2 regions of the Chromobacterium paludis genome follow, and region 1 is predicted to be linked to the other one. Evidence: riboswitches for the same ligand, from Rfam matches in the RefSeq annotation. Region 1 holds a riboswitch; the other holds the start of a gene.
What was found. A riboswitch is a leader RNA that binds a small molecule or an ion and turns the genes downstream of it on or off. The one in region 1 is predicted to bind cobalamin.

Region 1 (3,842 bases):
CCGCCTGCGAGCGGCCGATCTCGCCGCCGTCCGCCGTCACCGCGCTGTTCAGCGCCATATTCTGCGGCTTGAACGGCGCCACCCGCACGCCGCGCCGGACCAGCAGCCGGCACAGGCCGGTGGCCAGCGCGCTCTTGCCGGCGTCGGACGTGGCGCCCTGGATCATGATGGTTTTGGCGGTCATGGCGATCTCCCTGCGCATGGATGGCTGACAACGCTTAGAATGGCGGCTTGATTCATTCCGGCCGCCCAAAGCGCGACAGAATTGCGCATTGGATAATTTCTAGCGGCGGCCGGCCATTATATAGGGCCGCTTGTTGAATTCCGCACTGTTTCTGCCGATCGCGCTGCTGCTGGACCGTCTGCTGGGCGAGCCGCCGCGTTGGCACCCCTTGGTCGGCTTCGGCCGGCGGGTCAAGGCCATGGAGCGGCTGGCCTACCCGGCCGCGCCGGAGACCGAGCCGGTCTGGCGTATGCGGCTGCGCGGCGCGGCCGCCATCGCGCTGCTGATCCTGCCTTTCACCCTGCTGGCCTGGGCGCTGGCGAAACTGCCGTGGCTGGGCGCCATCGTTCCCATCGTCCTGCTGTATCTGGCCGTCGGCGCTCGGAGCCTGGCCCAGCACGCCGAGGTGGTGCGAAAAGCCCTGGCCGACGGCGACTTGGCCCTGGCCCGCGAACGGGTGGGTTGGATCGTCAGCCGCGACACCAGCGAGCTGGATGAAGCCGGCGTGGCCCGCGCGACGATCGAGTCGGTGCTGGAAAACGGCAGCGACGCCGTCTTCGCCGCGCTGTTCTGGTTTCTGGTTCTGGGCGCGCCGGGCGCGGTGCTGTACCGGCTGTCCAACACGCTGGACGCGATGTGGGGCTACAAGAATGAACGCTATCTGCACTTTGGCTGGGCCGCCGCCCGCTTCGACGACGTGCTGAACTATCTCCCGGCGCGGCTAACCGCCCTCACCTACCTGCTGCTGGGCCATACCGCCAAGGGCTGGCGCTGCTGGCGCGCCCAGGCCCCCACCTGGTACAGCCCCAACGCCGGCCCGGTGATGGCGGCCGGCGCCGGCGCGCTGGGCGTCCGCCTGGGCGGCGGCGCGCGCTATCACGGCCAGTGGAAGGAGCGTCCGCCGCTCGGTTGCGGTCCCACGCCCACGCATGAAGACATAGCCCGCGCGGTGCGGCTGGTCAACCGGGGCATGTGGCTGTGGGCGGCGTTGTCGCTGGCGGCCGCCATCTTGATCGGAGCGATCCATGCTTGAACACGGAGGCGGCCTGCTGCGCGCCGCGGCCGAATACGGCATTCCGGCCGGAGACTGGCTGGACCTGTCCACCGGCGTCAATCCCCATAGCTGGCCGGTGCCGCCGCTGTCTGCCGACAGCTGGCTGCGGCTGCCGCAAAACCATGACGGGCTGGAGGCGGCGGCGGCGGACTATTATGGCAGCGACCAACTGCTGGCCGTCGCCGGCTCGCAACCGGCCATCCAGATGTTGCCCAGGCTGCGCGCGCCCTGCCGCGTCGGCATGCTGGCGCTGTGCTACGCCGAGCACCCGCACCACTGGCAGAAGCGCGGACACCAGCTGTTCCGCCTGTCGCCGGATGAGCTGGCCGCCGGCATCGACCAGTTGGACGTGGTATTGCTGTGCAACCCCAACAACCCCACCGGCGACCGCTTCGACCCGGCCCTGCTGGAAAGCTGGCGGCAGCGGCTGGCCGCGCGCGGCGGCTGGCTGGTGGTGGACGAGGCGTTTCTGGACGCCGCGCCGCAAGACAGCATGCTGCCGCGCATCGGCAAGCCGGGACTGATCGTGCTGCGCTCCATCGGTAAGTTCTTCGGCCTGGCCGGCGCGCGCGCCGGCTTCGTCTTCGGCTGGCCGGAACTGCTGAGGGCGCTGGCCGAAGAGCTGGGGCCGTGGGCGGTGGCTGGTCCGGCGCGCGAGGCGGTAAAGCTGGCGCTGCGCGACACGGCCTGGCAACAGGCGATGCGAACCAGGCTGCGGCGCGACAGCTCCAGGCTGCAACGCTGCCTGGAGCGGCACGGCCTGCCGCCTACCGGCGGCTGCGAGCTGTTCCAGTGGAGCCCCCATGAAAATAGCCTGTCGACGCATCGCTACCTGGCCGGCCGCGGCATCCTGACCCGCTACTTCGAGGCCATCCCCAGCCTGCGCTTCGGCCTGCCCAAAACCGATCAGGACTGGGTGCGGCTGGAACAGGCGCTGACCGACTGGCGACGCTTGTAATCAAAACCATTACTGTTCACAGCCCACCGCTAGTCGCGTATCATCCGCTCCATCATGACGGTGCCCCTCGAGGGTGAAACGGGAACGCGGTGAAACACCGCGGCTGCCCCCGCAACTGTAAGCGCAGAGCCCACGCCAGACGCCACTGATCCATAGCGGTCGGGAAGGCGGCGCCCGGGCGATGACGCGCGAGCCAGGAGACCGGCCGTCATACGTGTCGACGCAAGCAGAAGCCGGACGGGGTGTGCCGGGGGATACGCACAAGCTCCGTCCATGGATACAAGACGGAAGGAAGTGCCCTCGCCTGCGCGACGAGTATCGTCTCCGAGGGCACCATGCAACCATCCACCACTTTGTCTGCGGGCCGCCGCTTGGCGCGCCACGCGCCCATACTCGCCGGACTGATCCTGGCCAATCTTCTGGCCTGGGCCTGGGCGTTCGCCGCTTTCACCGATCACCCGGCCCAGCTCGCCACCGCCCTGCTCGCCTATCTGTTCGGCCTGCGCCACGCGGTGGACGCCGATCACATCGCCGCCATCGACAACACCGTGCGCAAGCTGATGCAGGAAGGCCGCCGACCGTCGGCGGTGGGCCTGTTCTTCTCCGTCGGCCACTCCGCGGTGGTGGTCATCGCCGTCGCCCTGATCGTGTTCGCCGCCACCGCGCTGCAAAGCCGCGTCGCCGGATTCAAGGAGATAGGCGGCGTCATCGGCACCAGCGTGTCGGCTTTCTTTTTGCTGGCCTTGGCGCTGATCAATCTGTCTTCCTTGCGCGCGGTATGGGGCGCTTTCCGCCGCGCCCGCGCCGGCGAAGCCATCTGCGACGAGCAACTGGACCTGCTGCTGAACAACCAGGGCCTGCTCGCTCGCCTGCTGCGCCCCTTGTTCAAGATGGTGACCAAGAGCTGGCATATGTTACCCATCGGTTTCCTGTTCGGCCTGGGCTTCGACACCGCCACCGAGATCGGCCTGTTCGCCATCGCCACCACCCAAAGCGCGCATGGCGTGGCGCTGTGGCACATCATGGTGTTCCCGGTGCTGTTCGCCGCCGGCATGGCGCTGGTGGACACGCTGGACAGCATGATGATGGTGGAAGTGTACGGCTGGGCCTTCATCAAGCCGGTGCGCAAGCTCTGGTACAACCTGACCATCACCTTCGTCTCCGTGGTCGTCGCCGTCGGCATCGGCGGGCTGGAAGCGCTGGGCCTGCTGGTCAACAAGATGCAGCTGTCCGGCGGCGCATGGGACGTGGTGGCGGAGATGAACGAGAACCTGGCCCACTTCGGCTACTTCGTGGTCGGCGTATTCCTGTTCACCTGGCTCGCTTCCGCCGCCATCTACAAATGGAAGCGCTTCGACCAACTGGCCCCGGAGATTCAATGAGAACGCACGACAAACACGTGCTGATGTGCACCGGCCCGCGCTGCACCCCTGACGGCGAGGGCTCGGAGGCGATGTTCCTGCACCTGGGCCGCACCATAGACGCCTGCGAGGGCCTGCGCGCCAAGCGCACCCGCAGCCACTGCTTCGCCGTGTGCAAGGAAGGCCCCGTGATGGTGGTGTACCCGGACGGCGTCTGGTACCGCAAGGTCAACGAAGCCGATGTCG
Region 2 (3,842 bases), 1.5 Mb from region 1:
CCTGGCTGCGGTATTCCAGGCCGAGTTCGCCATTGATCGAGTTCTCAGGCTGCAGCTTGGGGTTGCCCTGATAAAAACCATCGAACGGGTAATACAGGTCATTAAAGGTAGGCGCCTTGTACGCCGTGCCGTAACCCGCCCGCGCCAGCCAGCCGTCGGCGAAACGGTAACCGTAATCAACCTTGCCCGTGGTCTTGCCGCCAAACTGGTCGTCGTGATCGCGCCGCACGCTGGCCTGAAACAGGTTGGCGCCCCGCTCCAGCTGATAAGTGACAAAGCCGGCATTCTGGCTGCGCGTGGCCTTAGTGAAGACGCTGGTGCTGTCCACTTTCTGCTCATTGTGGCTCGCGCCCAGCGCGAATACGCCCCAGGCGGTGTTCAGATCGTTCTGCCAGCTCCATTCGTTCTGCGTGGTCTGATACAGGCTGTCGCGCCGTCCGCCCGAGGCGTCGCTGAAGGTTTCCTGCTTGTCCTGGCTATGGCTGTAGCGCAGCGTGCTGGTCCAAATATCGGTGATGCGGTTGCGCGACTCCAGGCTTTGCCCGGTGAGGCGGCTGTCGGTCCAGTCCTGGCCGATGGCATGCTGGTCGAAATCGGCGCGGGCAAAGTTCTGGAACAGCCGCAGCGTCAACTCATGGCCCGGCGCCAGCGTCTGCGTCACATTGGCGGTGTAGCTGTCGCGGCGATAGCCATCGTTGTCGGGATTGTACGCGTACAGATTCTTGGAGTTGGTGGCCGAGAAGCCGCTGGATTGCCCGTGGCTCAACTGCACGCTGTAAGCGGTGTCGCCGCTCTTGCCTGCCACGCCGGCGGTCAATTTCCCGGTGTTGCGGCTACCCGCTTCCACGCTGGCATTAAAGCGCGGCGCGCCCGTGCCCTTGCGGGTGAGGATCTGGATCACGCCGCCGATGGCGTCGGCGCCGTACAGGCTGGAGGCCGGGCCACGCAGGATCTCGATGCGCTCCACCTGATCCAGCGGAATATTTTGCAACGCCGTGGTGCCCGTCGTCGCCGACGAGATGCGCACGCCGTCCACCAGCACCACGGTGTGGTTGGCATTGGTGCCGCGCAGGAACACGCTGCTGTTGGCGCCTGGGCCGCCATTGCCGGTGACCATGATCGCCGCCTGGCGCGACAGCACCTGCTGCATGGTTTGCGCGCCGCTTTGTTCGATTTCGTCGCGGGTGATCACGGTGGCGTCGGCCAGGGTCTTGGACAGCGGTTGGGCGATGCGGCTCGCCGTCACGATCACGGGATCGCCGGCAAATTCCGGCTCGTTGGCGGCGTGAGCCGCGGCAATGCAGGCCAGCGCCACGGCAAGGGCGCAGGTTTGAGGCTTGAACATGAAACACACTCCAAGGATGGATGGCTTCCCCGCCAAGGGATATCGTCAGAGTGCGAAGAGGGCTGTGGAACGGGACGCGGCAAGCCGAAACGTCTGTCGGATCGCCTCCCCGCGATACTCCAGTCAACGCCCGGCTTCCGGCCGGGCTTGCAGGCCGGTCTCCGGGCTGGGCCATGCCGGCGACGCGCCTTCCCGTCCCATTGGACAGTGACATCTTGCGTCGCCTGGGCGCGCTTCGCGCCAGGCCTTACCGTTGCGGGGGCAGCGCCGGTTTCTCACCGGCTTCCCGTTTCATCCGCGCGCCTTGCGGCGGGCTGCGGACACCTGCAGGCGGCGATTATAACCCGCCAGGCTTTTGGCGGCACTCGCCACGCAGTAATATGCTTAGAGTCCGCTGATAGCGCACATGCTATCGCTACCGCTTAATCCTCCCTTCGCAGCAGGCCAGACCATGAACAGCAGCCAACCCCTGGATCTTTCCGCCCGTGACGCCGCCCGCGCCCGCCAGGCCACGCTAACCAAACCGCCCGGCAGCCTGGGCCTGCTGGAAGAGCTGGCCTGCCGCTTCGCCGCCTGGCAAGGACGCCCCCAGCCGGCGCCGCTGCGGCCCGCCATCACCGTGTTCGCCGGCGATCATGGCGTCACCGCCGAGGGCGTATCGGCTTTCCCGTCCGCCGTCACCACCGAGATGGTGCGCAACTTCGCCAACGGCGGCGCCGCCATCTGCGTGCTGGCGCGCGCGCTGGACGCGCGGCTGGAAGTGGTGGACGTGGGCGTGGCCGGCGACGTGTCGGCCCTGCCCATCGTCCACGCCAAGGTCCGCGCCGGCAGCCGCAACCTGGCCAAGGAATCGGCCATGAGCACGCTGGAGGTGGAGGCCGCGCTGGAAGCCGGCCGCGCCGCCGCCCGCCGCGCGGTGGAGACCGGTGCCAATCTATTGATCGCCGGCGACATGGGCATAGGCAACACCACGGCTTCGGCCGCGCTGATTTGCCGCCTAACCGGCGCGGCGCCGGAATTGGTGGTGGGCCGCGGCACCGGCATCGACGACGCCGGCCTGGCCAACAAGCTGCGCGTGGTGAAGACCGCGCTGGCGCGGGTGGCCTGGGAAAACCTCAGCGGCCTGGACACCCTGGCCGAGTTGGGCGGGCTGGAAATCGCCGCCATCGCCGGCTTCTATCTGGAAGGCGCGCGCCTGGGCGTGCCCTCGCTGGTGGACGGCTTCATCGCCAGCGCCGCCGCGCTGTGCGCCAAGTCGCTGGAGCCCTCGCTGCACGATTGGCTGTTGGCCAGCCACCGTTCGGCGGAATCTGGACATGCGCTGGCGCTAACCGCGCTGCAGCTGCAGCCGCTGGTGGACCTGGGCATGCGCCTGGGCGAGGGTTCCGGCGCCGCCGTCTGCGTGCCGCTGCTGCAGATGGCAGTGAAGCTGCACCAGGAGATGGCCACCTTCGCCGAGGCCGGCATCAGCGGCAAGTCGGCATGAACCCGTACACGCTGACCCTGCTGCGCCACGGCGACATCGAGCACGATGGCCGGCTGATCGGCCTGACCGACCTGCCGCTGACCGAGCGGGGCCAGCGGCAGCTGGCCGCCAGCTGGGGCCGCCTCAGCAGCCTGGCGCCGGTCACCGCCATCGCCAGCTCGCCCCTGCAGCGCTGCCGCGAGTTCGCGGTCAAGCATGCGCTGGACGGCTCCCTGACGCTGAAAGTGGACCCGCGCTTCGCCGAGATGGACTTTGGGGACTGGGACGGCCAGCCAGTGGCCGAGCTGGAGCAAGCCCACCCCGGCTGGGGGGGAGCGCTGGCGGAAGGCAGGCTGAGCCCGCCCGGCGGGGAGAGCTTCGAGCAATTCCGCACCCGCGTGCTGGGCGGCCTGGCCGAGTGGATGACCGAGGCGCGCGGCAGCCACCGCCTGCTGGTGACCCACGGCGGCGTCATCACCGTGCTGATGGCGGAGCTGTTGGGCACCGAGTTCTCGGTGGCCAAACTGATGACGGTGCAGCGCGGCGGCTTCGCCCAGTTGTCCATGCTGGAAGGCCACCCGGCCTACCTGCTGCGGCTGGAGTCGCCATGCGGGGATTGATCCTGGCGGTGCAGTTCCTGACCCGCCTGCCCACGCCGCAGCTGGCGGAATTCAAGCCGGAATGGCTGGCCGCCAGCGCGCGCTGGTTTCCCGCTGTCGGCCTCATCGTCGGCGCGCTGCTGCTGGCGGCGTTGCGGCTGGGCGGCGGCGTCGATCCCTGGCTGGCGGCGCTGCTGGCCCTGTTGGCCTGGGTGGGCGTCACCGGCGGCCTGCACCTGGATGGCCTGGCGGACCTGTCCGATGCGCTGGGCGCCGCCCACCGCTCGCGCGAACGCTTCTTCGAAGTATTGAAAGACCCGCACCTGGGCAGCTTTGGCGTCCTCTCCCTGATTCTGGCCGTCGTCGCCAAGCTGGTCCTGCTGATGTTGCTGGCAAGACAAGGCGGCAGCGCGTGGGGGCTGCTGCTGGTCCC

Region 2: another riboswitch for cobalamin. It lies ahead of FYK34_RS16160 (TonB-dependent receptor domain-containing protein); the one in region 1 lies ahead of FYK34_RS03000 (HoxN/HupN/NixA family nickel/cobalt transporter).

What each region holds. Positions count from the first base shown of each region.
Region 1 covers NZ_CP043473.1:663,189-667,030, reverse strand. Annotated here, with positions in the region: gene FYK34_RS03015 (cobyric acid synthase) at 1-184, opposite strand, end outside; gene cbiB (adenosylcobinamide-phosphate synthase CbiB) at 318-1,256, shown strand; gene cobD (threonine-phosphate decarboxylase CobD) at 1,249-2,235, shown strand; cobalamin riboswitch at 2,277-2,459, shown strand; gene FYK34_RS03000 (HoxN/HupN/NixA family nickel/cobalt transporter) at 2,571-3,617, shown strand; gene FYK34_RS02995 ((2Fe-2S) ferredoxin domain-containing protein) at 3,614-3,842, shown strand, end outside.
Region 2 covers NZ_CP043473.1:3,410,038-3,413,879, forward strand. Annotated here, with positions in the region: gene FYK34_RS16160 (TonB-dependent receptor domain-containing protein) at 1-1,345, opposite strand, end outside; cobalamin riboswitch at 1,481-1,688, opposite strand; gene cobT (nicotinate-nucleotide--dimethylbenzimidazole phosphoribosyltransferase) at 1,797-2,831, shown strand; gene FYK34_RS16170 (histidine phosphatase family protein) at 2,828-3,430, shown strand; gene cobS (adenosylcobinamide-GDP ribazoletransferase) at 3,418-3,842, shown strand, end outside.